3 regions of the Sporosarcina sp. 6E9 genome follow, and region 1 is predicted to be linked to each of the others. Evidence: riboswitches for the same ligand, from Rfam matches in the RefSeq annotation. Region 1 holds a riboswitch; each other region holds the start of a gene.
What was found. A riboswitch is a leader RNA that binds a small molecule or an ion and turns the genes downstream of it on or off. The one in region 1 is predicted to bind cobalamin.
Positions count from the first base shown of each region.

Region 2: another riboswitch for cobalamin. It lies ahead of J4G36_RS11440 (LPXTG cell wall anchor domain-containing protein); the one in region 1 lies ahead of J4G36_RS12050 (ribonucleoside-diphosphate reductase subunit alpha).
Region 3: another riboswitch for cobalamin. It lies ahead of J4G36_RS11415 (ABC transporter substrate-binding protein); the one in region 1 lies ahead of J4G36_RS12050 (ribonucleoside-diphosphate reductase subunit alpha).

Region 1 covers NZ_JAGEMN010000002.1:87,711-98,751, forward strand. Annotated here, with positions in the region: gene J4G36_RS12030 (nitrate reductase subunit alpha) at 1-1,336, opposite strand, end outside; gene ric (iron-sulfur cluster repair di-iron protein) at 1,554-2,252, opposite strand; gene J4G36_RS12040 (ribonucleotide-diphosphate reductase subunit beta) at 2,592-3,629, opposite strand; gene J4G36_RS12045 (flavodoxin) at 3,617-4,045, opposite strand; gene J4G36_RS12050 (ribonucleoside-diphosphate reductase subunit alpha) at 4,033-6,255, opposite strand; cobalamin riboswitch at 6,450-6,639, opposite strand; gene J4G36_RS12055 (helix-turn-helix transcriptional regulator) at 7,017-7,229, shown strand; gene J4G36_RS12060 (DUF3169 family protein) at 7,226-7,924, shown strand; T-box leader at 8,012-8,218, shown strand; gene argS (arginine--tRNA ligase) at 8,411-10,075, shown strand; gene J4G36_RS12070 (hypothetical protein) at 10,135-10,440, opposite strand; gene J4G36_RS12075 (alanine/glycine:cation symporter family protein) at 10,605-11,041, opposite strand, start outside.
Region 2 covers NZ_JAGEMN010000001.1:2,332,027-2,343,067, forward strand. Annotated here, with positions in the region: gene J4G36_RS11435 (DUF4430 domain-containing protein) at 1-453, opposite strand, end outside; gene J4G36_RS11440 (LPXTG cell wall anchor domain-containing protein) at 479-2,500, opposite strand; cobalamin riboswitch at 2,662-2,850, opposite strand; gene J4G36_RS11445 (class D sortase) at 2,941-3,525, opposite strand; gene argS (arginine--tRNA ligase) at 3,727-5,391, opposite strand; gene J4G36_RS11455 (YwiB family protein) at 5,388-5,843, opposite strand; gene J4G36_RS11460 (transglycosylase domain-containing protein) at 5,989-8,037, shown strand; gene J4G36_RS11465 (YwhD family protein) at 8,316-8,831, opposite strand; gene J4G36_RS11470 (2-hydroxymuconate tautomerase) at 8,898-9,083, shown strand; gene J4G36_RS11475 (YwgA family protein) at 9,291-9,794, opposite strand; gene J4G36_RS11480 (HD domain-containing protein) at 9,809-11,041, opposite strand, start outside.
Region 3 covers NZ_JAGEMN010000001.1:2,320,218-2,331,258, reverse strand. Annotated here, with positions in the region: gene J4G36_RS11430 (energy-coupling factor transporter transmembrane component T) at 1-676, shown strand, start outside; gene J4G36_RS11425 (ABC transporter ATP-binding protein) at 658-2,343, shown strand; gene J4G36_RS11420 (ECF transporter S component) at 2,316-3,035, shown strand; cobalamin riboswitch at 3,439-3,623, shown strand; gene J4G36_RS11415 (ABC transporter substrate-binding protein) at 3,742-4,719, shown strand; gene J4G36_RS11410 (FecCD family ABC transporter permease) at 4,766-5,707, shown strand; gene J4G36_RS11405 (heme ABC transporter ATP-binding protein) at 5,709-7,181, shown strand; gene cbiB (adenosylcobinamide-phosphate synthase CbiB) at 7,169-8,137, shown strand; gene J4G36_RS11395 (pyridoxal phosphate-dependent aminotransferase) at 8,124-9,203, shown strand; gene J4G36_RS11390 (bifunctional adenosylcobinamide kinase/adenosylcobinamide-phosphate guanylyltransferase) at 9,185-9,775, shown strand; gene cobS (adenosylcobinamide-GDP ribazoletransferase) at 9,791-10,555, shown strand; gene J4G36_RS11380 (histidine phosphatase family protein) at 10,528-11,041, shown strand, end outside.

The DNA of each region.
Region 1 (11,041 bases):
TTGGGCGTTTGAATGTTCCATTCGCAACATTATCAAAGAATGGAAATACAATTTCCTCCCAGTCTGCCCCGTGTTCAGCAATTGACAAGGCTGGTTCAACGCGTGTTCCGTCTTCATTGTCAAGAATCAGATTCCATTTCGCGTCTTCTTCCCAACGTTGCCCCATCGTTCCGTTCGGTACAATGATTTCATTCGTCGTTTCGTCGTAAATGACCGGTTTCCATTCTGCATGTTCCGAATCACTTCCAAGATCACTTGCGCGTAGAAAACGACCGGCCTTATAAGAATCTTCATATCTATCTAATGTGATTAAGAATGGCATATCCGTATATTGCTTCGCATAATTAAGGAACATTGGCTCTTGTCGTTTTTGATAAAATTCATCCAAAATAACATGCGTCATTGCTTGCGCAATTGCGGCATCTGAGCCTGGATCTGCTGCAATCCAGTCATCTGCGTGAACAACACTTTCCGCATAGTCCGGTGCGACAGAAACAACTTTCGTTCCTTTATAGCGGACTTCAGTTAGGAAATGAGCATCCGGCGTTCTGGTTAGTGGTACGTTTGAACCCCACATAATGATATAACCGGAGTTGTACCAGTCACTTGATTCTGGAACATCCGTCTGTTCACCCCAAATTTGCGGCGATGACGGCGGTAAATCTGCATACCAGTCATAGAAGCTGAGCATTTCTCCACCGAGTAATGATAGAAACCTTGCCCCTGACGCGTAACTAACCATTGACATCGCAGGAATCGGTGTGAAACCAGCAATTCGATCTGGTCCATACTTTTGAATTGTGTAGATGAGTTGTGCAGATATCAGCATCGTTGCATCACGCCAATTAACGCGAACATGACCGCCTTTACCGCGCGCTTTTTTATATTCAACTGCTTTTTCTGGATCTTCGACGATGCTTGCCCATGCTTTTATAGGATCTTTTAATTCTGATAAAGCTTGGCCCCACATACGCCATAGTTTTCCTCGTATGTATGGATACTTCACTCTAAGCGGACTGTATTCGTACCATGAAAAGGATGCGCCACGAGGACAGCCACGCGGTTCGAATTCCGGCATATCGGGTCCGCATGAAGGGTAGTCGATTTGCTGATTCTCCCATGTAATAATCCCGTTTTTCACGAAAACCTTCCAGCTACAAGACCCTGTACAGTTAACGCCGTGTGTTGTTCGTACTACTTTGTCATGAGACCAACGTTGACGGTACATGTTTTCCCAGTCACGACTTTTTTCTTCCAGGACAGACCAGTTTCCAGAGAACCGTTCAATCGGCTTAAAATACTTCAATCCGAAACTTTTCTTTTTCTGTTTTTGCATCGAACTAACAACTCCTTTTTGAATGACTACTCTATGACAGGAACATTCAGCCCATTCATCTACTCTTCATTATAAATAGGTAATCGTGCATCTTCCTATTAGGGTTTGTCCTATTTCTTATAGGGAATACCCTCAACCTGAAAGAATATACAGTTTATATAGAAATAAATTAAAATTGCCTATCCACTCGTACAGTAGATAGGCAATTTTAATTCATTTATAATTCAGCTCGAACTCGTTCAAATAAGATATTATTTTCAAGATGTACATGGTCGAACGTCTCTTTTTCTAATTTCTCCAAGCGTGCATAAACGAGACGATATGTGCCGCAAGCACCTTCTGGCGGCGTGAAGTCATTCGTGATTTCCCTCAGTTCGCGCAACAACTTTCCGGCATTTTCATGTTCTTCTTCGAGTTCGAAAACATGCGGTTTCAACTTTTCTTTCAATCTGTCTGTCGGTTTGTCTAGAAATTCTATCATAAGCGGAAATACAATTCGGTCTTCATCTTCCGTATGATCCAGCAGTTCAATTCGCAACTCTTTAAATAAATCCTGCAACCTTCGCAGATGTGGGTGATTTTCTCCGTGTACACGGGAAACTCTTGTTATATAGGGTGCTAATGAAGGCAATTCTTGACGTAAGTTTTGATGATAGTTTTCTTGGATGTAGGCGATCAATGTTTTGTTTCCAAAACTAGACGGATGCGTGTTACCACGATTATCCTGTGTCTTTTTCACAGTAGTAATCTCTTCAAAGACGACATCGGGTTGAATTCCTTTTTCCAAAGCTGCTTCTAGTAACGACACTTTTCCACCACAACAATAGTCAATCCGGTGTTTCCTGAAAACATCTGCAGACCATGGAACCGCAGTAACAATATCAGCTACATTCATTTCCATTGAAATTGTTCCCATCATTAATTCCTCCTCTATTGTATGCATATCATTTCGTTAAATTTATAGGCGGGCTCTACCCCATTAGGGAATCTACCCAATAAACGTAAAACATGGTCTACCGAGAAGTACCCTTTAGGATTAACCCGTTGTCTATATAATAGAAGAGATTATTATGACTGGATATGATATAAATCACAATTTCGAGGATTTAATGAATAAAAAAACTACGCACCAGCGTGGCGATGCGTAGTTATATCCTTATGTTTAAATTATTGCAATACCTGCGATTGAAGTCCGCGCAATTGAGTTCGAAGTCCTCTCCCTCTCCCGTTCCAGCGGTGTGAAAACAATCAAAACCTATAAATCATCAAACCCATTCAAATCACTCGTTTTGACATATTGCCTAGAGGCTTGTTCGAAGAAATCTGTTTTCGTATCATCGAAACTATCCACGTAGGCTTTAATCCATCTCATAGGATTGTTGGTGAACTCTGGATAGATTTCATCGAGTCCGAGCATCCGCAGCATTTTATTGGCCCGGTATTTAATGTAGCCTTCCATTTCTTCAAGATCGATGCCGTCAATATCTGCCAACACATACTGGCTCCACGCGACTTCTTGTTCGACGGAGTGGCGGAATTGATCGTAAATCCATTCTGTGAACTCATCTGTATTGTATTCTGGATTTTCTGCTAAGGCTGCGCGGAATATGTCGCTAATTGCTTTTCCGTGCTGTAACTCATCGCGGTTAATATACGACACCATTGTCGATGTTCCGACCATCTTCTGGTTGCGCGCCAAATTGTAGAAGAACGCGAAACCGCTGTAAAAAAATAGCCCTTCCAGTAAAGTCGTATAGACCATTGCTTTTAACGCAGAATCAATCGTCGGTCTTTCTGCAAATTCATTGTACACGTTGACAATGCGTTCATTCCTGCGCATTAAAACCTCATCGGTTCGACCCATTTCGAATGAAGCGATTTGCTTATCTAACGTCGTTACAGATGAAAGCACATAGGCATAACTATGATTATGTTCGCTTTCCTGATCCGCAATTGTCGCCATTAATGATTTGACGGAGGGATCGGTTGTAAAATGAGAAATCTTTAACGCAATATCCGTTTGCGGACCGTCCAGCGTTGCTAATAAACCAATGATTTTCAAGAATGCGTCTTGTTCAGGTTGGGTCAGCGTTGAAAATTGCTTGACGTCTTGTGTCATATCAACTTCATTTGCTGTCCAAAACAAGGAACGTATTTGTTGCCTTAGTTTATAAAAGTGCGGGTGTGCAAGATCATTCCAATTTAGAATTCCGCTGGCTTTTCCGCCGAAAATAGCGGTTGATTTGTTTGGGTTTGCTGGATTTAATACTTTTACTCTGTTTAGTGTGACCATTGTTTGATAACCCCTTCCGTCCAATTAATTACATCGATTTCTTGTGTTCCTCTTGGACTTTGTTCGATTTTCAGCGGTGCATATTTCGACTCGTAAAATCGCGCTAACTTTACTGCAGCACTGCAAAATAATGCATCTCCGCCGAATTGCGTGTCGCCAGTTCCAAAAACGTAAACATTCGAAGGTTTATAGCCTACTTCCGCCACGAAATCTTTCACTTCATCAGGCGTTGCGCCTTTGTCCCATGTAAACGATCCAATAATGAGTGCATCAAACGCACGTACGTCGGGAAGTAGCCCCGTACCGATTCTGTATTTTGTTACGTCGATATCCGATTTCAAGACAACCTCTTCAATAAGCTCCGCAACTTCCTCTGTGTTTCCGCTCCAAGTTGCATAAGCGATTAAGAATGACACCATTCACACTCCGCAATATCCGTGGCGCTTGAACGCGTGTAATAAGTTGTTTTCATGCCTGACTTCCATGCTTGAATATGCAAGTCGAGTAAAACGGAAGCACGAATCGTATTCGGGACGTAAATATTGAAAGAAATTGCTTGGTCAATATGGCGCTGCCGAGCCGCATTTTGTTTGACGGACCAACGTTGATCGACAATATAGGCGGAACGGCGATAAATGTCATACGTATTATGATCCAAGTCCGGTGCCACTGTTGGCAATTTATAATCCTTTTTCTCCTCATGGAAAAACGGTTTGAAAATCGGATCGATGGAAGCAGTTGAACCTGCAATTACCGATGTGGAAGAATTCGGTGCAACAGCCATCAAATAGCCATTTCGCATCCCATTCATTGCCACTTCAAAGCGCAGTTCACGCCATTCTTTTGAATCGTATCCTTTGTTATCGAAATAGTCTCCAGTCTGCCAGTCGGATCCTTCGAATAAAGGATAGGCCCCTTTTTCTTTTGATATTTCCATCGAAGCGGAAATAGTAAGGTAAGCAATCCGTTCATATAATGTATCAGCGTACTCTACTGCTTCGTCTGATTCCCATTGTATATTTTTCAGTGCAAGTAAATGATGCCAACCGAATGTCCCTAGTCCAATTCCACGGTATCTAGAATTTGTTCGAGCCGCTTGTACGACAGGGATTTTATTCAAATCAATGACGTTATCGAGCATGCGTACTTGAATTTTAATTAGTCGTTCTAACACGTTCGCTGGAACTGCTTTTCCAAGGTTAATGGAAGACAGATTACAAACAACAAAGTCGCCTGGTTTTGAACGGGTAACAACAATATCATCTTCGAGTGTGACAGATTCAAATTCCGTCGCACTCATGTTTTGAGCAATTTCTGAACACAAATTCGATGAGTAAATCATTCCTTCATGTTTATTCGCATTGGCACGGTTCACTTCGTCGCGGTAAAACATGAACGGCACGCCTGTTTCTAGTTGGCTTCGTAAAATTCGCTTCATTAAGTCAATCGCCGGCATTGTTTCTCGGCTAAGTTCTGGATGATTGACGCATTCCGCATACTTTTCACGGAATGAACCCTCGCCCCGTTTTTCATCGTAGGAATCTTCCAGTGAATAGCCCATCACTTCCCGAACTTCATGCGGATCAAACAGATGCCAATCTCCACGTGCTTCGACTGCCTCCATATAAATATCCGGTAAACAGACGCCTGTAAAAATATCATGCGCCCGCATGCGCTCGTCCCCGTTGTTTAATTTCAAATCGAGGAATGTGAAAATATCTTTGTGGAAAACATCTAGGTATACAGCAATCGCACCTTGTCTTTGACCAAGCTGATCGACACTAACCGCTGTATTATTTAATTGTTTAATCCATGGTAGAACACCGCTTGATGCACCTTTAAATCCACGAATCGAGGAGCCACGACTTCTAACTTTCCCCATATAAACACCGATTCCGCCGCCGTATTTCGACAAATTGGCGATATCTGTATTGCTGTCGTAAATGCCTTGCAAAGAATCGTCTACCGTGTCGATAAAACAACTTGATAATTGGCCATGTGGTTTTCCTGCATTCGACAATGTAGGTGTTGCAACGGTCATATATAAATTGCTCATCGCCCAATAGGATTCAGCTACTTTTTCTAGACGATTTTCCGTTTCGTCCTGCATTAGCGTCATGGCAATGACGAGCCAACGTTCTTGCGGAAGTTCCACTGGCTTTTTAGTGAAATCAACTGCAACATAACGATCTATTAACGTTTTTAATCCAATATAGGTAAATAACTTGTCTCGTTCGGGTTCAATGACACTTCCCAGATAATCCAAATCTGCTTTTGAGTATTTTTCGGTTAATACGGGTGTGTATAAACCCTTTTGCACTAAACTTTCCACATGGCCAGCAAAATCAGCATAGACCGATTTACCGCGTTGCTTTTCTTCGTGCGCATAGACTTCTTCAAGATAAATTCTTGCAGCAACAAACGTCCAGTAAGTTTCGTCTTCTGCGACAAAACTGATTGCCTCGAGCACCATTGCCTTCGCCCATTCAGAACGTTGCCCGTCAGGATGCCTTTCTATCCAACGTGCGCTCACTTTAAGTAACGGTGCTATTTTCTGTTCGCCAAACTCGTTTTGTAATTTATGTAATAGCTGATCAATTTTTGGTGTTTTAATTTTAGTCGTCATGTTATTCCGTCTCCTCCCAATTATGTAAATCGATTTTCGACATGAAAAAGCGATAGGTCTGCCTCTTCGGCAGAGCTATCGCTCATGGATTTTTTAAGTTGGAAACAGAATGGGCGTCCTTGAATATTCTTCTAAAGTTAGAAGATAGACGGAAGAAACCCGCTCGCTTCCACCTCTCAACCCCCGAAGAAAGTGTCGCTTGATGATGAAAGGCAGGTCTCCTGGCTTACGCATCGATCTTCCACCAAAACCTTCCCATGGATTTTTCCACAGTGGCATTCTGAGGCGGTCGTCCGCGTTTACAGTTGCGGGGACAGCTCCGGATTATCCGGATTCCCTATTAAACCGATTAAAGAAGAATTGAACTTCATTCTTCCTACAGGAAGAACTGAACTCCATTCTTCCTCCGGTACCATTCCATCATTCAATACTATATATAGTGCCTTGTTCACTTCCTATACCCTAACATATGGTGTTTTAATCGTAAATAGGTAAAAAGTTTTTCATGCGAGAATCACTCGCTTATCCACATATCCACAAGTAATTTATCCACAACATGTTAATTGCTATCATACTCTTTCATGTTCCAGAAGGAAAAGTTATGAACAGTTCTGAATAAAACTGTTCATATTACTTTTTATGCATAGAGGAATTTTTCATCATTATTTTCTCGTGTCGACAATTAAAATAGTCATAATGACAACAATAGTTGTCACTATGACTATAAAGATATACACTAGGTATGAAGAGGAGGAAATACGATGGCGATATTACTTAATCGTTTAAAAGAATTACGTGCTAGAGACGGACTCAGTCAAACTGAGTTAGCTAAATTAACCGATTCCTCAAGACAAACAATTAGTTTAATTGAACGAGGCGATTATTTACCATCTATTTTAATTGCGATGAAAATCGCGAAAGTATTTCAACTGCCTGTGGACGAAGTATTTTCAATAAAGGAGGAAGAGAAATGAAGAAAAAGAAAGGTTCACTTAGCCTCTTTATGGCTGTTGGGTTCGCGTTTACTTTCGGTTTGATTGTTATATTATGGGATGGGTTCAGCCCCAGCGTACCTTATGGAAAAGAGTTGATAGCTTTTGGAATGCTCGCTATCTTACTTGTCATGTCCATTCGTATTGGATTGATTTGGAATCAGGCTGATAAAAAGGACACGCCAGAGATCAACATCGATGAGCTTGAGGCAAGAAAAGAAAAAGTTGCCCATAAATTTGTCGGCTCTACTTCTTTATTGTTTATCATTGGGGCTACCAGTTCTTTCATCGTCGGAATAGAATGGGACTTTGGCTATGACTTACTTGCAACCGTAATTGTTATTTTATATTTTGCGATTTTTATTTTTGCGATCTATGCTCAAATGAAAGCGATTAGTTTCCATAATAAATACAGTCCTGCTGCATTCGTAAATCTGAAACGAATAGACGGATACAAAGAAATTTTTGAAAATCTGGATGAAGGAGAAAAGTTTGAGCAATATCGTGTTGCGTATAAATCCTTTTATGCCATGAACTTCCTCTTTCCCGCTACACTCCTTACCCTATTTTTTGTCTCTATCGCATCTAGCCCACAATACGTCGCAATCTTGGTAGTCGGTGCACTGTGGTTCATCATGTATATGATTTACCACCGTGAAGGTGCCAAAACACACTAATTCCTATAAAATATGTTTTAGTAGTGAATTTATAGAAAAGACCAATAATCATATTGACGCCATTGCAAATGCTTGCTATAGTCATCTACAACATCTTGGATGAAGAGAGTAACAAACTTTTCTTTTTCAGCGAACTGGGGACAGTGAAAGCCTAGTAAAGAATGCTTGTGAAGCGCACTTCGGAGATACTTTTCTGATTTAAGTAGGAAAAGTCGGTGTCTCGCCGTTATGAGTAAGCGGCCCGATCACGGGCAAGTTGAGTGGTACCGCGGAAGTTATGCTTTCGCCTCATTTATTTGAGGCGGGGGCTTTTTTTGTCCCGCATTAACGGGCAGTGAGACTCCCACCTCAAGACTTGAGATAAACGATAAGAATAGGTGGGAGTCAACTGCCCGTAAATGCCCGATTGGTTCAACTAACAATCCGTGGGGAAGAACACCCCACGGATTGAAGTTTCACTTTATTGACAAAAAGGAGGAATATGAGATGAAAACAGAGGTCATGCATGTGTTGCAACAATTTAGTCCGATTCCCTTGAATATAAATATGTTAGAACAACCCGCTCACACACATATGGGCGATTTAGCATTGCCCTGCTTTCCGTTTGCAAAGAATTTAAAAAAATCGCCTGTTATGATTGCGGATGAAATTGCAGATGCAATCCGTCATCCACTTATCCACAAAGCCGAAGCCGTAAACGGTTATGTGAATATCTTTCTGAACCGTTCTCAAATCACTAGTTCCCTGCTCGATAGAATCCGTGAGCAAACTAAATCCTACGGGTCATCCGATGTTGGAAATAACGGGGTCGGGACAATTGATATGTCTTCCCCTAACATTGCAAAACCGTTTTCCATGGGACATTTGCGCTCCACGGTCATCGGAAATTCAATTTCTTTATTGCTTGAAAAGAACGGCTACAAAACTGTGAAAATCAACTATATCGGTGATTGGGGGACACAGTTTGGCAAGCTACTAACAGCCTATCGAAAATGGGGCAACGAACAAGAAGTAAGAACAAACCCGATCCAGACTCTATTAAAGCTCTATATCCAGTTCCATGAAGATGCAGAGCAGGATGAAGCATTGAATGATGAAGGAAGAGCAGCTTTTAAGGCATTAGAAGACGGGGATACCGAAGCGCTTGCCTTATGGGATTGGTTTAAATCAGAATCATTGAAGGAGTTTCAACGCATTTATGATTTACTCGGCGTGAAATTCGATTCTTATAACGGCGAGGCTTATTACAACGATAAAATGGAACCTATCGTCGATTTGTTGAATGAAAAGGGATTGTTGAAGGAATCGGACGGCGCTTTGGTCGTCGAATTAGGAGATAAAATGCCGCCTTGCCTGATTAAAAAATCAGACGGAGCGACACTGTATGCGACTCGCGATTTAACTGCTGCAATCGACAGAAAAAAGACATATGATTTCGAGAAATCCATCTATGTCGTCGGGAATGAACAAAGTCTACACTTTACACAATTCAAAAAAGTCCTCGAAAAGATGAGTTATGAATGGGCGCAGGATATCGAACATGTACCTTTCGGGCTTATTTTGAAAGACGGAAAAAAGATGTCGACGCGTAAAGGCAAAATCGTCTTGTTGGAGGAAGTTTTAAAAGATGCAATCTCGCTTGCACAATCAACGATTGAAGAAAAAAATCCGAATCTGGAAAATAAGATAGAAATTGCTGAAGCTATTGGTGTTGGCGCTATTATTTTCAGCGATTTGAAACAGCACCGAAAACATGATATTGAGTTTGATCTAGAAACAATGCTTCAGACTGAAGGAGAAACTGGTCCCTACGTTCAATATACTTTCGCCCGTGCTAATTCGGTGTTAAGAAAGGCCGGGGAAACAAACTCTTATACAGTGGATGAAGTGAATGATTTCGAGTGGAAAATCGTAAAAGAGCTAGAACAGTTCCCTGAAATCATCCAACAATCCGCTAAAGAACTAGATCCTTCAATCATCGCGAAGTACGCGGTTAATCTGGCACAGGCTTTTAACTCATTTTACGCGAATGTTCATGTACTAACCGATTCGAAAAACAAACCATATAGAATCGCACTTATCACAAGTACGACGATTGTCCTAAAGGAAGCGCTTCGACTGTTGGGAATGAAAGCACCCGAAAAGATGTGAATTAAATCTAAAAAACCTGTATCGCAATTTTTAAGTTGCGATACAGGTTTGATTTCAAATTATCTGTTGTTATTGTTGTTGTTATTTCGGTTATTGTTACGGTTGTTTTTATCATTGTTATTGTTGTTGTTATTGTTGTTAGGGTTTAGATCAAGAAAATCATCACCAAACTCTAAGTTTTTGTCTTGATTATTGTTCTGGTTGTTACGGTTATTTCGGTTATTGCGGTCGTTTTGATCTTGGCGATTACGATTGTTGTTGTCCATGAATGGTTTCACCCCTTTAAAGTTTGTTAAGTGAATGCCCCACCTACAATTTATATCATGTCCCCAAGTTGAAAAAAAATCCGCTTTTTCAGCTTCCAAGTTTAACCTATTTTTCGACGTACTTTTTACTATTCATTTACAATTTCATGCCCTACAAAAAACACCTCCACAAGTCTTTGATATGTTTTGCTTGAATGCAAAAAATATACTTTTCCTGTGAAGGTGTTTTATTCGAATAAAAAAATGTTTTTTGCTAAGGCTAATTATAGTTTTGAAATTCTGTCTTTCACTTTGGAATCTTCCCAGCATTCGGCGTTTTTCAAGCCAGGAATGGAACTTGCTTTAAACACTGGATTCAAACCTTTACGTCTTTGCGCAGAGAAGTCATCCAACACTTTAAATGCAACTCTTCCAAGTATCGCAATTACAATCAAGTTCATGACAGCCATGATCCCCATGAACAAATCCGCCATGTTCCAAACGACGCTCACTTTCGCCATCGCGCCGAACATAACCATGCCGAGTACCAAAACGCGGTAAATCGTCATCCATGATTTATGTGCTTTAATGAATTCAATATTCGTCTCGCCGTAATAATAATTTCCGACAATCGAACTGAAAGCGAAGAACATGATCGCAATCGCAACGAAATATGGCGCCCACGAACCAACATGAACTGCCATGGAGGCTTGCGTTAATA
Region 2 (11,041 bases), on a different contig from region 1:
TTTGTCAGACTTTGGAGATGTAGAAACCGACGTTTTATTCGACACTTTTGAACCATGATTACTCGATTTTTTTGTAGATGTTAATGAACTTTCCGATGTAGTTTTCACCGATTTTTCATTTGATATTGTTGAATTGTTTTTCTCAGAACTTTTTACAGATGATTCAACTTTATCCGGTTGTTTTTCAACTTCAATATCGATATCGTCTTCGGACACCGCAACTTCCGCACCTTCTGTATTTTCTACAGGGTTCGCTTCCTCATCATCTGGTACTTGTTTTTCATCAGTTTCATCGGCACTCGCTAGCTGCTTTTCTTCTTTTTCAACAGACATTTGATCTGCGGATTTTTCTAAGCCTGATGGTTTCTGCAAAGAAGTACCGCATCCACTTAAGCCGATTACAATCATTAAGGCAAAGACTATCACGACAATTTTCTTTAGATAATCATTCATGGAGAACCTACCTTTCATTTCATAATTAGACTGCTTTTCTTCGGATAAATAATGTTATTCCACCAACCGATACTAGCGCTAGCCCAACCAATAAATAAGTAAATGTGTTCGTTGCAGTTTTCGGTAGTTTGTCTTTTCCACTTTGAGCAGTTTTTTCGTTCACTGTTGGCGACTTATCCTCAGTCTTTTCTTTTTTAACTACTTGAGTTTCTTTTTTGTCAGCTTCGTTTTCTGGTTCAGTTTTTCCACCTTCAGGAAGTGTCGAGACCGCCAACTTTACTTCCTCAGATTCGTTTCCTACATTATCTACTGCGATAATCGTATATTCATATGACTGATTTGTTTTTAATTGAATATCGCTGAATTCTTTTTCGGCGCCAATCAGTACAGCAATTTCTTCTCCATCTCGAGAAACTCTATATTCCTTAATACCAGAAGGATCATTTGCAGACAGATTAAATGAGATACTTTCAACTGTCACTTCCTTCTCAGTTATTTGAACATTGGTTGGCCCTTCCACATCCATAAAAGCGCCATAGGTTGAAAAGTGATCGACTTCAATCGTAATCACGCCGTTTTTTGCATTTCCCCAACCCGCTACATTTCCCCATTGTTTGGACTGCTCATTAAAGATGTATATTCCTGTCTTCGAACTGTCTACTCCGTCGTCAATCCCGAAGCTTAGTTGAAAGCTTTCTGACCCCTTTGTTGCGCCTTCTGCATATTGAATATTGAAGTCAAACCAATCCCCAACTAATGTTAGTCCTTCATGCGATTGTTTCTCTTTCGAAGGCATCGTGACTTGCAATGTTGTCCCATCGGGCAGGTCTTTCGGCATTTGAAGGGTTGTTGAACTGTCTTCAATGATAATTTTCTGACCTTTAAACACTTCTACAACATTGCCGATCTTTATCACTTTTTCAAGGTCCGGCTCCGGTGTTGGTTCTGGTTCTGGTTCCGGTTCCGGCTCAGGCTCAGGCTCAGGTTCTGGCTCCGGTTCTATAACTTTATCAGTAAAGTCATAAAGTCTACCTTGGCCATTTACATAATAGTTGTAAGCGACAAGGGCTTGTAGAGCTTGCTCAGTCGCCATTCCATTGGACCTCGTATCATCTATTAAATGTTTAAATCCACCATCTTTAGCCTGGAAGCTTAGTAAGTTATCCATTAGGTTAATGCCATTTTTCGTAAACAGTTCACCAAGCGGATCAATATCATTCGCAGTTAATCCAATAATTACTTGAGCCGTCGTCTCTACAGAAATGCCGCCATTCCATGGATCATTAAATCCGCCAGTATCGCCTTGTTTTTCAGATAAAAATGAAACCGCTTTATTAATCGCTTCTTTCACTGCAGGCTGATTATTGTATGGCGCTAATCCAATTAAAGCCATCGCTGTGATATCGTAACTCGCCGCGCCTGTAGATGATGTAAACAAACTCCAAGCACCATTTTCAATTTGATTGCCCAAAAGTTCCGCAACTAACTTTTCACGTGTCCATTTGGCACCTTCTTGAATTGAAAAATGTTTTGTATCTAACGCTGTTAAAGCAAATATTATGCCGTTATTTCCCTGGTACGTGAGTGTATCTTCCACCGAACCATCCCAAAGTTCGCGGTCTGGACTGTTGTAAATCAATTCGATTAGATTATGTCCATAAACATCCCGAGGATCTTTTCCAATTGCGACCGCCGCCATAGCGAGACGTTCGCTATCCGTTATTTTAAATCGACCATTTTCAAGACCTTTTGTTATTTGGTCTTCAATGTTTTGTTTGAATGTATCTGTGTAATTTGTTGGAACGGTTTTCCCAGCCTGCGCTAGTCCTATTGCTTCCCATTCGCTATGGACGCCTGCTTCAATGATGTTAGCGCTTGCCAAATCAATTGCATTTTGTGTCAGTTCAGCATAATCCTCAACTGTTTTTTCCGTATTAATGTCCTGCTCATTGTTTTCATTTGCAGAAACTACGGTTATTGGTGACACAGCTAATCCCAAGATTAATAAAAACGATAATCCAGACCTTAACAATCGTTGCAAATCCATCTTTTCTTTCTCCCCTTTTTAAGTATCCTTTATGCCAACTACTGATTTTATGCAAATAAAAAAGGCCTACCTCCAGAAAAAGAGATAGAGCCTATGTATGTTCAATCATAATAGACGAATTGAATTCTACACGATGCATACCTTTTTCCTGGAAGGTGTTTATTTGCATACTGACTTTGGCAAGTCTCCTGACTTATGGTTCATCGCTTTCTCTGCCTTCCCAGTTATTCACCAGTGGCTAAATCTAGAGAGCGCATTCCATTTACAGTGGCCGGACCGTTCAGGTTTTTCACCTGATTCCTTTTTAATCTTTTGCTTTACGCAAAAGAACCAAAATCTACTATTTAATTGTCATAAGTTACCACGTTCCATGTAAGCATATAAGAATAATTAGATAAATGCAAACGCACATTAGCAAATTACAGTGAAAAGCCACCGTGTTATTTCGCATAGATAATGTATCGATCCGGTGCGCTACCTATATACGAAAATGGATAGCAAGTGGATAATGTTAGAATTTCATCAGGGGCTGTTGAACGGATGACTGTGCGATCATCGGCGTCGACGATGTCTGTATCGAAAATTGTGTAGACGAATGTACCGTTTTTCATTTTGACATGGATTTCGTCGCCGTGTTCGAGTTCCCCGAATTGGCGGAATACCGTATCCCGGTGTCCTGACAATAGGATTTGGTCGTTTTGACCGGGTAAGGCTGTGCTGCTGAAATGGCCGACACCTTTGGCTAATTCGTCTTCATGGGTTCCTTCAATAATTGGAATTTCACGGTCCAGTCGCGGGATGTATAAAATACCGATTGAGTCACCTTCGATTAGGTCGTTATAAGCGTCAGTATTTTCAGGTGTTAATTCATCACGTGAGATGATTTCATCTGAAACAAATGCTTTTGCTTCTTTCAACATTTTATCTTGCTGAAAGTACGAGTCTCCAAATTGCCAAGCTGCAAAAAGGCAAAAGCCCCCACCAACGACTATTAGTAGTATCGATAAAAGCTTTCTCAATGACATCCCCCTTGTACTTTTTAATCAACAAACCTAGTAAAATTTATACTAGAATAATGACTTTTTTCTACGTCAACCTACACTCACCGTAAATTTAAAAGTACCATAATCTTCCCGAACTATCCATTACTCATTTAACTATTTAATTTCAAAAAAACACCCAAGAAACTGTCATCAACAATTTCTCGGGTGTGGTGGTAAGAGTGATTACATTTTTTCTGGTGCTGATACGCCGATTAGTTTTAGGGCGTTCGCGATGGTTGTGCGTGTTGCTGTGATTAGTGCTAGACGCGCTTCAGACAATTCGCGGTTAGCAGAATCCAAGACTTTTTCAGCGTTGTAGAATGAATGGAATGCTGCTGCTAGTTCTTGAATATAGGTTGCTACGCGGTGTGGTGCGCGCATTCTCGCTGCGTCCGCTATGACTTGCGGGAAGTCTCCAATTTTTTTCAACAAATCAATTTCGCGTTCTGCCGTTAATAATGCAGCGCCTTCTGCAGATGGATTCAGTTCCAATTCTTTTGATTGACGAAGAATTGAAGAGATTCTCGCATGTGCGTATTGTGCATAGTACACTGGGTTTTCATTGGACTCGGAAACTGCTAGATCGAGGTCGAAATCCATTTGTGTATCGCCGGAACGCATCACGAAGAAATAACGAACGGCGTCAAGGCCGACATCTTCGACAAGCTCGCGTAAAGTAACAGCTTTTCCAGTACGTTTACTCATCATCATACGCTCTCCGTCTTTGTATAGATGCACCATTTGGGCAACGATTACTTCTAATTTATCTTTTCCGTATCCTAATGCTTCGATCGCTGCCATCATTCGCGGAATATAACCGTGGTGGTCTGCGCCCCAAATGTTAATCAGTTTTTCAAAACCACGTTGGATTTTGTCTTCATGATAAGCGATATCAGGCGTGATATATGTGAAAGAGCCGTCTTTTTTTATTAACACACGGTCTTTGTCATCGCCAAATGTCGTCGAACGGAACCAAGTGGCACCATCTTCTTCAAAGATATGACCGTTCTCACGAAGTTTGTTCATCGCGCTTTCAATTTTTCCGCTTCCGTATAATGTGGATTCTGAAAACCAGTTATCGAATGGCACGCGGAAGTTTTCCAAGTCTGTTTTAAGCTTTTCAAGTTCATATTTCAACCCGTATTCACGGAAAAATGCATAGCGTTCTTCTTCTGGCATATTTTTATATTTGTCGCCGAAGTCTTCAACTAGCTTTCCAGCAATATCGATAATATCTTGCCCGTGATAGCCGTCTTCTGGAAGTTCTTTTTCTTCTCCAAGCGCTTGGAAGTAACGTGCTTCAACGGATAGCGCTAGATTATCGATTTGACTGCCCGCGTCGTTGATATAATATTCCCTTTCGACATCGTAGCCCGCAAAGTCAAGGACGTTACATAGGGAATCCCCGACTGACGCACCGCGCGCGTGACCTAAGTGAAGATCACCTGTTGGATTTGCGGATACGAACTCGACTTGAATTTTCTCCCCGTTTCCAGAGTTACTACGGCCATAAGACGCGCCTTGGTCAAGAACAGTTTTCACGACTTCTTGTAAATAATCTTTTTTCAATGTGATGTTAATAAAGCCTGGGCCTGCAATATCGATGGACTCAATAGATCCACTTTCTTTATCGATATGTTCAACGATGGCTTCTGCAATTGCACGAGGCGGCTTTTTCGCAATCTTTGTGAGTTGCATCGCGATATTTGTTGCGTAGTCGCCGTTCTCTTTATTTCTCGGCGTTTCTAGCATGATGGATGGTATATTTTCTTCTGTTAGTTTTGCCTGAAGGATTGCTTCGTGTATGGCTGATTTCACTTTTTGTTGGATTTGCTCGACTGCGTTCATTTTGTTCCCTCCGTATAGGTGATGTTTAATTTGTAAGTTCCGAGAAGCGATCCTTCTGTATGTAATTCATATTGAACTTTGAATTGACCACCATTGGCTTCCTCTATAAATTCAAGATGATTCGTTTTCACTTGTAACGCAAATGTTGCAGGACCGTTGCCGTATTCACCAACCCTGTTTTGTTCTGTATCAAAAGGGAGTCGCATTTTTACCGCGCCGCTTCGCATAATGAGTGCATCTCGTTCGCTCATTTTTAATGTGGTTTGGATGTTTTCCCCATTATGATCTTCATCGTATTTCAAATAGAAGGAATTGGCTTTTTCTATTAATCGACCCTTTGCTGTTAATTCATGTTTCTCGATTTCCTGTCCTGGATGTCGGATTGATGAATGAAGCCGAATGCGTACAGGTTGACCTATCTTTTTCGATTCCACCTCGTTCACCTTCTTCATAAAAATATCTTCTTATTATAGCGTTTTTCTGTCCAATATTCCAATTAAGGCAGTCATTATTATTAATTAATGTAATTCGTTCCGTTTAATCTATTGATTTGCGTTGCATACTACAAAGAACAAGATAGTCGGAACGGGGGATATTATGCGACGTACAGTTTATGTAAAAAAGAAAAATAGACGTCTTTTTTGGCGCAGGATTTCATTACTAACTTTGACAATGCTTACAGCTTTACTCACATTATATGGTTCACTTCGACTCTATGCGCAAATAACTGGCGCGCCGTCGCTTAGTGTTCCGAAAGCCTCGGTTTTTTTAGATAATAATGACCATCAAATTGGCGATAAGTTCACGGCTGAGCGACGGTATTGGGTTGGTTTGGATGAAATTTCACCTTTTGTATTGGATGCCGTTATTGCAACTGAAGATCGGAACTTTTATGAGCATCACGGGTTTGATTTCAAACGAATTGCTGGTGCAATTTTGAAAGATGTCAAAACGAGAAGAAAAGCTGAAGGTGCAAGCTCGATTACTCAACAGTATGCCCGAAATCTCTATTTGACACATGCAAAAACATGGACGCGCAAGATTAATGAAGCACTATATGCTTATCGGTTGGAGTTATTTTATGACAAGGATACGATTTTGGAAGGTTATTTAAACACAGTCTATTTCGGTCATGGGATGTATGGTGTGGAAGCTGCGAGTAAGTATTATTTTGGTAAGTCCGCGAAGGATTTGACTTTAGAAGAGTCTGCAGTCATCACTGCGATTGCAAAAGGTCCCTCAGTATATTCGCCAGTTGACCATCCCAATAATTCGAATGAACGGAAAGAACTTATTTTGGCTTTAATGAGAAATCAAGGTTTCATCACTGAAGATCAGGCAAAGCGCGCGATGGAAGTTCCTATTGCATTGAAAGCTGAAGAATGGATTGACGCCAAACGAGTTGCGCCGTATTTTCTAGATGAAGTGTGGCGAGAAGCTGAAAAAATCCTCTCAGAGAAAGGTCGCTCTCCTGCTGAAGGCGGATGGACAATTCGAACGACACTCGATCAGCATCATCAACGAACGGCCGAAGATGTGATTGCGAAATGGATGCCCAAGAGCGGACTTCAAGTCGGCTTTATCTCCATTGAACCTGAAAGTGGTGGCATAACTTCAATTGTCGGCGGCGTGGATTATAATGAAAGCCCCTTTAATCGAGCAACTCAGGCGAAACGCCAACCTGGTTCAGCGATGAAGCCGATATTGTATGCCGCCGCCTTGGAAAACGGGTTTAATCCACTGACGTTTTTGCTTCCTGAAAGAACGATTTTCACGTATGATGATAAAAAAACTTACGAACCGAAAAATGTGAATGGTAAGTTTGCGTCTCATCCCATTTCGCTTGCTCAAGCTTTGGCCATTTCTGATAATGTGTATGCAGTTAAAACTTGGGAAGAAGTCGGCGAAAAAAACTATCAAGGCATGGCAAATCGACTTGGATTAGATGTTGAATTAGCTTCTGCGCCTGCGACTGCCCTTGGCACGACAGAAGTATCATTGTTAAAAATCACGAATGCATTCAGTCGAATTGCTGCGAGTGGATTGGATATAAAAGCGACGACGATTAACTCCATTACAGATGCAGAAGGCAAAGTTGTCTATGAAAAACCGACCAAAAAAATTAAACGTGTACTTTCTGAACAAGACGCATTCGTTCTAACGCATCTCATGACCGGGATGTTCGATCCTGTCTTCAATGATTATTCATCGGCGACTGGGTTGTCGATGCGCCCCAAAATGACCAGAACCTATGCAGCAAAGTCGGGCACGACACTTTGGGATCAACATCTAATCGGCTACTCACCTTCATTGGCGGCAGGAATTTGGACGGGTTATGATGTTGACTTTAGGTTGGAAAGTGCGGAGGATAAAGCTGCGTCTAAAAAAATATGGATTGAATTTATGGAGGCGGCGCATAGCGGAAAGCCGGTTGAGGCATTTATTCCACCTGATGGCGTGAACGGCGTTATTATCGATATAGAAACGGGTGGTCTTGCTGTAACGGAGTGCGAGAAGCAGCGGCTCGTCTATGTGAAAGAAAAAGATATGCCGCAAAAGTTATGCACGGATAAATCGTTGCAAGAAAAACGAAATAGCAAAGAAGATGGCGGATTCAATCTATTCCCCTTTTCGTTTTTTGATTAATGCGCTTTAGTCGTTTCTCACTCAACGACATATTAAAAAAGCTTCCTCTCCCTGATATCAAGGGAAAGGAAGCTTTTTTTACCTATTAGAACCGGTTATACACACAGAAAATCAAGCTTGGGTTGGTTTGACTCTCCATGTATACACGATAACTAATTTGGTAGTCCTAGCTTACATTCGCAAGCTATTAATAAGTGTACTTACTTTTAACCGGACATTCAACTATAACTGACGAAAGTTACCTGAAAAACGTCGATAACGGTTCAAAACTTTGACGATTATACGCGCAACCCGTCATGTAATTCCGCGTTACTGCGATTCCAAATTTCTTCGTTATGTTCTTTTAAAAAGTCTGCCAGGACGCGTTTCGAAGTGTCGTCCATGTCATCTACCATGATTTTCCCCTTCATAGAGCGATCCATGCGATTCATATGGTCAACGAAGTTTTTATAACCCCGGCGGATGGATCGGTCGATTACCATTTCGCATGCCGTTACGCCCGAATAATATGGACCTTCTTCTTTATAATCAATCGTCACCCAAATTAGCCAGTATGCTTTTCCGTTCGCGGACTCTTCACGTGTTGGTAAAAATCGAATGCCTCGTTCGAGCGGGCTTCTCGCATGCATCGCGCCAATTTCAATCGTTGCGACTTCTTCTTCAACGTCGATTATTACCGGCGATACATTTTCCAATGACAATGATCCAATTCCGAATCCTTTGTGACCGTCAGTCGGATCATCTTTTATGATTGTAAACCCAATTTTCGGCTTTGGCTTTTGTTCATTCCCCATTTGTTTACCCCTCCAACTCTGATAATATCATTAGTATACTGGATACTTTGAAGGAGGGAAAAGAAAATGCCATATGTGACTGTAAAAATGTTTGAAGGTCGTACTGATGAGCAAAAACGTGCGCTATGCGAAAAAGTTACAGAAGCTGTTTCAGAAACGACGGGTGCACCAGCTGAGAATGTTGTAGTGTTCATCGAAGAAATGTCGAAGAATGATTACTCCGTAGCTGGAAAACGTCCTGTTGATGCGTGATATATTCTAAAGAAAAGCGTAGGGCGCCCGCTCAGATGCGACAGGCATAAGATGATCTAACGGCGTGGCGTTCTTTAGGCCCGGGAAGAATGCAGTTCAATTCTTCCTTGTTAGAACGGCTTATGACCCGAGTATCTGGCGCCCGAAGCTAGACATTGCATTGAAAAAAGCTGGCACCGAGACATTTCATCTTCGGTAGCCAGCCTTTTAATTTGAAATTAACTCCAGGTCCTTTAAAAACACAAATGCATCTGCTATTTCTTCTTCTGAAAACTTCAACTTATTCTTCACGACTTGAACTTTTTCAATTTGTTCTTTTTTCTCGAAGTGGTCGAAATATAATAGCGTGGAGACCAGCTCTAGAAATCGTGAACTCTTCACTTGCATTTTTTGAATGAAATCGGAAAGGCTGTCGGGAACTTTGTCAGCTGTTTCTAAAAACCGCTCTCCCTCGCCGGATACATCATATTGGTATTGTACATAGGATCCTTTGTCAATGCGTTGTTCGTTGAGAAAACCCATTTCGCATAATTCTTCTACTCGCAAGGTTAATTCCTCCGAATAGGGGCCGTACATATGTAGTTCGAATTTCTCCGAGAAAGGGAAATCCATCTTTTTTGCGATGTAAATCATTTTTTGGAGCTTTTTTCGTCCGGTAACTTCTTCCGCCAATGAAATAAATTGCACGATTTTCGCGTGTTCTTGCAACAAGTTGTCCACCCTTTCTAGTTTTTCAACATCTGTAAAATTTTATGATACAACGGATTTTCTGCTTTGCCCGCTTCTAGCAAATCCTCTGGAAAATAAAGTTTATGATCGGTCCTGCGTTTTCCTGAAATTGCGTCGACGATATCCGATGAACGTGATATTTCACTTAATTCGCCGTTTGGCATTTTCAAAAATATCGGAAGCCGTTCATTTTCTTCTCCTGGTCGATAAAAGTCATACGGCAAATCTGATGATGAGTCTACCACAAGATAATACTCTGGATCGATTCCTGCCGCTATAAAAAGTTCTTTGATTTCATGCATTTTTTCGTATTCCACAGCCGGGTTAAATTCAACGTATTGAAAAAGGCGCCGGTTGAGGAAACGCATACTTAAATCGGCGAGTATCGAATCCGTTTCATTTGTCCACATTTGAAAATAAGTTGTCATTACGCCTTCATCAAGTGCGATATAGTCTTCCAATCGTAATGTTTTATCGAAAAACGTTTGAAAGTGAACCGGTTTTTGCTTGAATTCATACCCAGTTTCAAATAAATATTTAGCACGATGAAGGATTTTCGTTAAAATCACTTCCGCACTTCTTGAAACGGGATGAAAATAAACTTGCCAATACATTTGGTAGCGGCTCATGATATAGTCCTCCACCGCATGCATTCCGCTTGATTTCACGACGGCCTGGTCTTCTGACGGACGCATCACCCGCAATATTCGTTCCATGTCAAAATGACCGTAAGACACGCCTGTGAAATAAGCATCCCTTTGTAAATAATCCATACGATCGGCATCGATTTGACTCGAGATTAAACTAACGACAAGTTTGTCGGGATATGTTTTTCCAATGACATCCGCAATCTTTTTGGGAAAGGACGGTGATACGCGCTTCAATACCGCGTTTACTTCGGTATCCCCGAGTATAATCGCTTGTGTAAACTTTTCGTGATCAAGATCGAAGACATTTTCAAATGCGTGTGAATATGGACCATGTCCCAAATCATGTAAAAGTGCTGCACAAAGCGTGACGAGCCGTTCTTCATCATCCCATTCCGGTCGACCGCTAAACCCATCGTCTACGATGCGACGAACGATTTCATAGACACCAAGCGAATGATGAAACCGGCTATGTTCGGCCCCGTGGAAAACAAGATACGTTGTCCCGAGTTGTTTGATTCTTCGAAGCCGTTGGAATTCACGTGTTCCGATCACATCCCAGATAACTCTATCGCGAACATG
Region 3 (11,041 bases), on a different contig from region 1:
TTTATTGAATCCATTTTTGGTTTCAAGAGGCACGAATATCTTGTTTTATTTTCGGGGGAAACAAGTGACGCTAGAAGCAAGCATGTACGGGATAGTGATGGCTTTATCAATTGTCGCGATTATAATAATGTTTATTTCTTTTAATATCATTTTAAACGGCAACAAGTTTTTATATATTTTTTCGCGTGTTTTACCTAAACTTGCATTTTTATCTATGCTAGCCATCCGTTTTGTCCCGCTCTTACGAATGCGCTTAACAGAAATCGCTGATGTTCAACGCGTTCGAGGAATCGATATAAAAACGGGATCGATTAGAAAACGAACGAAAAGCGGGATGGTCCTATTGCAAATTCTATTGACCTGGTCGCTGGAAGAAGCGTTAGAGACAGCGAATTCCATGCAAGCAAGGGGCTATGGCACGGGAAAACGTAGCACGTATTTGCCTTTTCGTTGGGGGAAACAAGATATCGGATGGGGGTTATTAATTATATCTCTTTTTATCGCATGCTTAATAGGCGGTCTATTAGGCTATGGGAAGATTTATATTTATCCTGAGCTGGGTACATTGCGATTGTATCCATTGGATTGGATATTGCTACTATTTTTAATCATTTTAGCTACCTTTCCATTGATTGTTGAAGGGAGAGAACGAATTCGATGGAAGTCATTAAAATAGAAAATCTTAAGTTTCAATTTCCGGATGCGACTGAGTGGGCGTTGCAAAATATTAACCTGACAATAAAAGAAGGTGAGTTCATCGTTATCTGTGGACCAAGTGGATGTGGCAAAACAACGCTACTGCGTTTATTGAAAAATGAACTGGCCCCAGTCGGTAATCAAAAAGGTGAAATTTACTATCAAGGTTTACCATTAACAGAATGGAATAGAAAAAAATTGATAGAAGAAATTGGGTTTGTATCCCAAGATCCCGAAAACCAAATTGTCATGAATGAAGTGATGCAAGAGATTGTTTTTGGATTAGAAAACCTGGGATATTCGAATTTTGAGATGAGAAAACGGGTCGCTGAATTGGTACACTTTTTTGGAATGAAGGACATGTTAGGGGCGAAACCTTCAGAGTTGTCGGGCGGTCAAAAACAAATGCTGAATTTGCTTTCAACGCTTCTGTTAAAACCAAAAGTTCTATTGTTGGATGAACCCACCTCACAACTAGATCCGATTGCAGCAAGAGAATTGCTGACGACGCTAGAACGACTTAATAAAGAAATGGGTATTACAATTATTATTGTGGAGCATCGCCTCGAACAACTATTTTCAATAGCGGATCGAATATTGTTTATGCAAGCGGGTCTGATTAAGTACAGTGGTAGCAGTCGAAAAGTGATTGAAGACATATATCAAAGAGAAGACGAGCATTTCATCTCTTATTTGCCAACATTGGCTAGGTTGTATATGGAAAGAACGGATACGATAACACATAAGGAAATCCCGCTAACAGTTAAAGACAGCAGGGATTGGATTGCTGGACTTCCTGAATTAATGGATCGTTCACATTCAACTGATAACAGCAAGACGATTTCACCCAAAAGAACCATTGCCGTAGACCTCCAAAATGTGTTTTATCAATATCGACGTGAAAACCCACTCGTTTTGAAAAAACTATCCCTATCTATATTTGAAGGTGAATTTTTTGCCCTCATTGGCGGAAACGGATCCGGAAAAACAACGGTATTAAAAACTTGTATCGGCAGTGTGAAACCACAAAGAGGAAAAGTATTTCTTCAAGGGGAAAATATTCATAAGCCGCGTGCAAAAGTGAATTTTGATCGTATTGCTTATCTTCCGCAAAATCCAAAAACCTATTTTGTTTACGATACAATCGAACAAGAGATGCAAGAAGCGGTCATTCGGCATGAAGTTCCAAATGGCGCAGCTAAAATCGAGGAACTTCTTCAAACTTTCGATATCGAACATTTACGTGGACGGCATCCCCATGATTGCTCCGGCGGGGAAATTCAAAAAGCCGCGCTTGCTTGCATGTTGATTGAATCTCCAACTCTTTTACTTATCGATGAGCCGACAAAAGGACTCGATTCAGCTTCGAAAAATCAACTGTCAACAATCTTGAAGGAATTACATAACGCTGGAATGACGATTATTATGGTTACGCATGATATAGAATTTGCCGCTCGAAATGTGGAAAAGTGCGCAATGATTTTCAATGGTGAAATTACGGTGAGTGGAACACCGAAGGAATTATTTAAAGACAATTACTTTTACACAACAACCATCAATCGAGCAACCCGCGTCAGTGAAACTAGAGAAGCCCTTACACTTGAGAAGGCTTTGGCAAAATGGCCATTAACAATAAGCGTTACCTAGCCATTGTCTCGATTGTTATTTTCGTTTTACTTGTCTTGTCCATTGCAGTATTTCACTACAACGCTTATTTGCTGCTCAGTTTTCTAATCATTAGCATGATCATGATTCCATTTTTTGTTCGATTTGAAATGCGAAATGTGGCTGTTCGGGAAATCGTTATTTTAGCCATGCTAGCCGCAATCGCTGCGGTAGGCCGTGTTCCTTTTGCAGGATTGCCAAGTGTTCAGCCTACTTCATTCGTCATTATTATGGCTGGTTTAGTTTTCGGTGCGGAATCAGGTTTTATCGTCGGTGCAGTTGCTGCAATCGTATCGAATATATTTCTCGGACAAGGTCCATGGACGCCTTGGCAAATGTATGCATGGGGTATGATGGGAATGAGTGCTGGTCTGTTGCGAAATGCTTGGTGGATGACTAAGCTTTGGGGCAAGTGCGTTTTTGGATTTATTTGGGGATATGTATTCGGGTGGTTTATGAATTTATGGATTATCGTCGGCAACTTGGAAAATATGACACGAGAAACCTTTATTGGAATTTATATGGCAAGTATTTATTTTGATCTAGCACATAGTGTCAGTAATGTATTTTTCATCATTGTTTTTGGTGCAAGTTGGTTAAAAATTTTACAACGTTTTCAGAGAAAATATGGTCTCTTGGAAACTAAGTTAGAGACGAAAATGGAAACAAATTAAACAAGATATAGATACAAGCGGCAGTCCAGCATTTATTAGGTGGTTATTTTCAATCTGTGTTACAAATTTATTTTGTTATTTACGTGTACGGCACTTTATTTATAAGTAATCTCTGTTGATTGGAGTGGAGAGCGGCGACTCCAGTGGGATTAGCGTGACAGGTTAGACCCCGCAGGAGCACGGTTTTCGCGACGAGGAGGCTAACCGCACGCCCCACGGAACGCGTCCGCTCGTAACGGAAATCAACATAGCTTATATGGTATTGATTAAAATGGAATACATAACGATCTAAGATGAGAAAAAATTTGCTTAACATAGTACCTACAAAAACTTGACGCAAGCAGTTCGTCACATTATCTCGACACGCTAGAAATTTATAAGTATACTAAAGGGTGAACTTAACTAACAGACCAAACATAAAGGTGCCTCGCTGTAACGAACGAGGTTAAAAGGGAAGTCGGTTTAATGCCGACGCGGTCCCGCCACTGTAAGTGTGAGCAATTCGCAGGAACGTCACTGGTAAATTCCGGGAAGACGCGAAACGCTGTGAACACGAGCCAGGAGACCTGCCTTTATGAAATCTGCCGAAACCTACGAGGAATAGGATTGGTGAAAATCTGCCCATTTGGCCATTAGATTTTTACTGATGACTTTCCTCCGTAGCAATACGGGGGATTTTTATTTGGAAATAATGGAGGAAAATAGAATGAAGAACTTATGGAAGTTAATGCTTACATCGATTTTGGCAGTATTTTTGCTCGCTGCATGTGGAGGAAATGCGGTCGATGATAAACCGAAAGAAAACGAATCCAACACAGAAAATGTAGCTGGAGAAGAAGTAGAAGCAGAATTCCCAGTTACATTGAAGGACGCTGTGGGCAATGAAGTAAAGATTGAAGTAGCGCCAACAAAAATTGTTTCTATGATTCCAAGTAACACAGAGATTTTATTTGGTCTTGATTTAGCGGATGAAATTGTCGGTGTGAGTGATTACGATGATTATCCGGCAGAAGCTGCTGAAAAAGATAAAATCGGTGCAATGGAATTTAATGTTGAAGCAATCATCGCTATGAATCCAGATATCGTTTTCGGACATGAATCAGCATACGGAATGTCTGAAGAAGGGTATCAGCAAATTCGAGATGCGGGAATTTCTGTATTTGTTGTGAAAGATGCGTTGAACTTTGAAGAAACGTACGAAACGATTGAAACAATCGGTAAAGCAACAGGGAAAACAAAAGAAGCAACTGAAATTATCGATAATATGAAAACAAAAGTAGATGAAGTCGTCGCAAAAGTAAAAGACGTCGATACGAAAAAAACGGTATTTGTTGAAACGTCACCGGCTCCTGAAATTTACACGCCAGGTGCGAAAACATTTGCACAAGAATTACTCGACTTAGTCGGCGCAGAAAATATTGCAGCAGACCAAGAAGGTTGGGTTCAAATGGATCCAGAAGAAATTATTAAACGTAACCCAGACGTCATTGTCGTTATGTACGATTACATAGACACTGCCGTTGAAGATGTTTACGCACGTGATGGCTTCGGCACAATTACAGCGATCAAAGAAAAAGCAGTCGTTCAAGTAGATGAAAACATCACAAGCCGCCAAGGTCCGCGTCTTGCTGAAGGACTTGAAGCTTATGCAAAGGCAATTTATCCAGAGGTTTTCGGTGAATAAATCAAGCGTTGCCTACATCGTATCCATCGCCACACTTGTTGTGGCGATGTGGCTCGGTGTATCAATCGGTACGGTGGATATCCCTTTAAGTACTTTATGGAATAGGGAAGCGGACGAAATCGCGACAAACATCCTATGGAAAATCCGTATGCCGAGGGTTTTATTGGCAGGACTTGTTGGTGCATCATTGGCGATTGCCGGTGCAGCATTCCAAGGACTTTTGAAGAACCCACTTGCAGATCCTTACACACTCGGAGTGTCATCCGGCGCCTCGGTTGGTGCTGTGATGACACTTTTTTTCAGTTTATCCATCCCGGTTCTAGGCAACTATACGCTACCGGTTTTCAGTATGATTGGCGCCGCGCTAACGATGTTTCTTGTGTTAGGGTTTGCGCGACTCGTTGACAGAGCGATGAAAATGGAAACCATAATATTAACAGGAATTATTTTTGGCTCATTTCTGGGGTCTGTATTATCCCTCATGATTGCCCTTACAGGCGAAGAATTACGGCAGATTATTGGTTGGCTTCTCGGCAGCGTTTCAATGCGTGGCTGGAACTACATCACAATGATTCTGCCTTTTGTCATCATCGGATCGACCATACTTTGGTTCAACCGTCGGGAATTAAATGCAATGTTATTCGGCGAAGAACGTGCGCATCACCTCGGCGTTAACGTCAAACGACGGAAATTCATGATCTTAATCGGCGGGTCAATTCTAACCGGATCAGCCGTTGCCGTATCAGGAACGATTGGGTTTATCGGTTTAGTAGTTCCACATATGACGAGACTCATGTGGGGAACGGATCACCGTCATTTATTAACATTATCCTTTATGAACGGCGCTTCTTTACTCATCATTTGCGATTTAGTCGCGCGCACCATCATTTCGCCAACAGAACTACCAGTCGGCGTCATTACCGCATTTATCGGTGCACCGGTCTTTGCATTCATCTTTTACCGTCAAAGAAGAAGAGGAGCGATGTAATATGTTACAAGTTGAAAACCTATCAGGCGGCTACGGCGATGAGTTAGTCGTAAACTCTGTCTCCTTCGACGTGAAAAGAGGCGAAGTGCTCGGCATTTTAGGACCGAACGGCAGCGGTAAGTCTACATTATTAAAAATAATATCGGGCATTTTATCTGCCGCGGGCGGTTCGGTAACGATTGACGGAAAAAAGGCATCCGATTACACGCAAAAGGAATTCGCTCGAAAAGTAGCGGTCTTGCCCCAACTTCATGCCCATGCATTTTCTCATTCAGTACGAGAAACAGTTGAACTTGGAAGATATCCGCACCAAACAGGAATCTTTTCATCTTGGTCAAATGAAGACGAAAGGGCCGTTACGGAAGCGATGAAAAGCACAGCTGTCACGCGCTATGAAAACCAGTCCATTGAATTATTGTCGGGAGGGGAACAGCAACGCGTTTTCGTCGCCCAGGCACTCGCCCAAGTCGCTCCGATTTTATTATTGGACGAACCGACAAACCACTTGGATATTGCCCATCAACAACAACTGATGGACACAATACGAAAAGAAGCGGTCGGAAAAGGACTTACCGTTATCTCAGTATTCCACGACATTAACTTAGCTGCATTATATTGTGATCGACTATTACTTATGGACAACGGCAAGATTTCAACAATTGGCCCGCCGCAAGAAGTCGTAAAAGAACAATCGATAGAAACCGTTTATCATGCGCGCGTAAAAACACAGCCGCATCCGGAATTGCCAAAGCCGCAAATCACATTACTTCCGGATGTTAATAGTGAAAAAATAGTTGCAAAAGTGACCAGAGAGAATTTTTTCAGCTCAGAAGAATTTGTCGTTTTCCGAGCCAGTCAACCGCTAAAAACTGTATCATCAGCAGTTCATAATGCGGGCATGGGGTGGTATCGGACTTTTGTAAACCGTCATGTGGACAGTACTTATAACCACGATGATGTGAAAAGCGAAATGGCAACGTATCTAGAAACAAAGGGGTTTCCATTAACTGAAACCGTGGCAATGATGACAGCCGTTACGACAGAACACGTTGAAATAGGCGAATATGCGGGCGACTTCGGAAAAGTATATATTGCAGTGACTGCTGGAATCGGCAATGCAGTCGATGTATCGCAAGCCATCACACGCGATGAAACACCAAAAGTAGGCACAATCAATACATGGGTCATCATCAATGGACAATTACCGGATGAAGCATTTATTCAAGCGATGATCACCGCAACTGAATCAAAGTCAAAAGCGCTTCAAGTAGAAAACATAAAAGATCCTTTAACCGAAACGATAGCAACTGGAACGTCTACAGACAGTATCCTTATCGCAGCTACTCAACAAGGAAAAATGCTTCCATACGCGGGTCCAATTACGGAACTAGGCAAACTCATCGCACAAGGAGTCTTCGATTGCACCGTGAAAGCGATTCAAGCGTATAAGAAAGCGAAAGGATGGTCAACTTGATACCGGCGCACTTCATAGCCATTGCAATTGGTTTTTTTCTGGATCGCCTCATTGGTGATCCACCGAAATGGCCACATCCCGTCCGTTGGATTGGCACGCTAATTACTCAACTGACGACTCGGTTCAATAAAGGGAAAAACCGTACGTTAAAAGGCGCAATCACGCTTATAATTACTGTGATTGTTGTTTTTTCGATTGTATTCGTCCTTGTCGAATTTGCATATTCTCTCCATTTATTGGTGGGCATTGCGATAGAGAGTCTTCTAATCGCCGTCGGTCTCGCACAAAAAAGCTTGAGAGATGCTGCAATGGACGTTTACAATCCACTTATCGCAGGTGAAATCTCCGATGCGCGGACAAAACTATCTTGGATTGTCGGCCGAGATACCGATAAGCTTGATGAAAGTGAAATTTCACGAGCAACGATTGAAACGGTATCGGAAAACATTGCAGATGGGGTCACATCGCCGCTTTTTTGGGCATTCTTATTCGGTGCACCGGGATTATGGTTGTATAAAGCAGTCAATACATTGGATTCAATGATTGGCTATAAAGATGAGCGTTATGAGAAATTCGGCAAGTTTTCAGCACGCGCTGATGATTTACTTAACTTCATTCCAGCACGAATCACCGGACTATTATTGATTCTTTATGCACCAAATAAAAGCCAGCTCCCATTTCTGAAACGATTTTCAGGTTGGCTAAAAGATGCCCGTCGACACCCAAGTCCGAATAGCGGATACTTGGAAGCAGCCACTGCCTGGCAACTAGGCGTTTCACTAGGCGGAAAAGCAACGTATCGGGGGAGGAATTCAGAGCGGCCAAAGCTCGGACCCGCTCTGGTTCCATTGGATGCGACGCATATAAAAGCATCTATATTTGAACTACATGTCATTTCGTTCTTTTTTTGGTTTATAGGTACAGTCTTAGGAGTGATGATCTATGCAATTACCTGAACATGGCGCAAATCCATTTAAACTATACAAAAAACTCGGTGTCATTCCGCCGGATAATGTGTTGGACTTTAGTGAAAATGTCAATCCAGCAGGTCCGCCGAGTAGCGTCAAAAAAATATGGGCCGATTTGTTGGGTCGAATAAATCAATATCCTGATCCTGAAGGGGAGCCGTTTTTAACGGCCGCTGAAAACTTCCATCAAATTGACAGGAAATCTTTGATCTTAGGAAACGGAGCAGCGGAACTATTATCACTGATTGCTGAAAGGTACAGAGGAAAAAGCGCAGTGATTGTCCATCCGACTTTTTCAGAATATGAGGCAACATTGAAAGCGAAAAACGTTGAAATCGTTCGTGTTCTATCCACTGAAGAAAGTGGATTCAAATTACCGATGAATGACATTCAACAAGCAATGGAAAATGCATCCGTACTCTATTTATGTACACCAAATAATCCGACAGGAATCTTACCTGGGCGGGAAGAACTGATCAAACTAGTTCGTCACGGCGCGAAAGTGAACTGCGAAATCGTCCTAGACGAAGCATTTATCGATTTTATAGATGAATCGCTATCATTCATATCAGGGATAAAAGAATTTCCACACGTAATCATCGTCCGTTCGATGACGAAAATGTATTCCATTCCTGGAATACGTCTCGGTTATGCCGTCGCAAATCCAACCATTATTTCAGAAATCAAAGCACATACTCCGCATTGGAATGTGAACGGCATTGCGGCGCAAATCGGCGCATTATGTTTGGGCGAAGCTGAGTACCGAGAAAAGTCGATTCGACAGAGCGATGCCCAACGAAGCAGTTTGAAAGTGTTTCTTGAAATGAACGGTTGTACAGTGACTGATTCCGTCGTGAACTTTCTTTCATTCAAACCAGGCGGGAACCGAACAACACGTCAACTCCATGAAGATTTATTACATAGAGGAATCGTCCTTCGACATTCAGAGAACTTCTACGGCATGGACGGTGAGTGGTTGAGAATCGGCATGAAGAACCCTGAAGAAATGGCTGTCTTAAAAGAGGAGTTGGCAAAATGGTTCGCGGAAAACTGACGTTCATAAGCGGTGGTGTTCGAAGCGGGAAAAGTGCTTTTGCCGAAAAGATACTCGTCGAACAAGCTGAAAGTTGCGATGGCCGGCTCATCTATATTGCATCCGGAACTGTGACGGACGCTGAAATGGGGCTACGCATAAAAACCCATCGACAAGACCGCGCTGAAAATAACTGGTTGACGATTGAACAACCGGTGAAGTTGGAAGAAGTCATTCCATTCATTCGGGAAAATGATTTCGTCCTCTGGGATTGTTTAACAACTTGGCTGGCGAATGAATTGTATGCTGGGTGGGAAACAGGGACGTCTTGTATCGAAGAAACAGGTTGCATGGAGCGGAAAGGAACGCAACTCTACAAAACAATCGATTCGATTTTATTAAAAGCCAGAGAGTTCGTCATCGTATCAAACGAAATACTCGATGATTTACGGCCAATCGATAAGGAAACAGAAACCTATCGTAAATGGTTAGGCCAACTTCATCAAAACATCGTGAAAAAAGCAAGCAATGCCATCGAAATGGAATTTGGTGTGGCCACATATTGGAAGTCGTCTCAACAACTCAAATCTTAAGCGCGGAGGATGAATATGAACGGGATTTTACTGGCACTTCAATTTTTCACTGTGCTTCCGATACGAAAAGAGTTGCCGCTTGGTCGAAAAGAAGTGACGGCGATGTACATAGCGCTTCCCTTTGTCGGTGCGACAATCGGACTCCTGATGTACGGTGTTTCTGAACTACTATTAAGCGGACTTTCGACAGGCACATTCCTCGCCGCTGTATGCATCGTGTTGACGGGAATCCTACTAACAGGCGGTTTGCATTTCGACGGATGGACCGACACCGGGGACGCATTCTTTTCCTATCAAGACAGGGAAAAACGTCTTGAAATTATGGAAGATCCAAGAATTGGCGCGTTCGGTACAATGGCGCTACTATTCCTTATCCTAATAAAAATTGCGCTGTTTAACGAAATCTTGGAAAAAGGTATCGCGTATTTTATATTGTTTCTCGCCATCCCTTTTCTTGCACGTGTTGGGATGACTATTTACTTTTCTAAGACACCTACCGCCAAAAGTTCAGGGCTCGCGTACTTTTTTCAAGAAAAACTTCATTCGAAAATCGTGGTCATCGTGTCATCACTAAGTGGAATCGCTATCTTAATCGCAGTCTGGCTTATGGTTGAAAGTGTTATCGTTCCACTTCTCTTATTCATCCTGTTGGCAATCGGAATTTTACGCTTTCGTCACTGGTCCTTAAAACATTTCGGGGGCGTAACAGGCGATTTATCAGGCGCATTTATTGAAGGGATGGAGGTCATTTTATGGATTGCGGTGTTACTGTTCATTTAATCCGTCATCTTCCCACACTTGGCAATCAAAAACGGCAGTACATTGGTTGGACAGACGAATCGATTTTACCAACCGACGAACCGGGTTCAGCGAGGCTGCCTCGGAAACCTACAATCGTTTATGGTAGCGACTTACTGCGCTGTCGTGAAAGCGCAGCACTGTATTTTCCTGAAGCGGTTTATGAAACTGACAAGCGGTTCCGTGAAAGTCATTTCGGTGCTTGGGAAGGAAAAACGTATGAAATGTTGAAAGATAACATGACGTATCGTTCTTGGATAGATGATCCTTATGAAAACAAACCTCCGAATGGGGAAAGTTTACAGGAAGTGAACAGACGAGTACTTGCTGCACTTACAGAATTACTTGAAGAACAATCGGAGTACTTTATCGTCACTCATGGCGGTCCAATCCGGTTGATGTTAACGCAGTTTTCACCTAAAAAACAAGACTTTTGGTTCTGGAGGATTCCACATGGATCGATTTGGT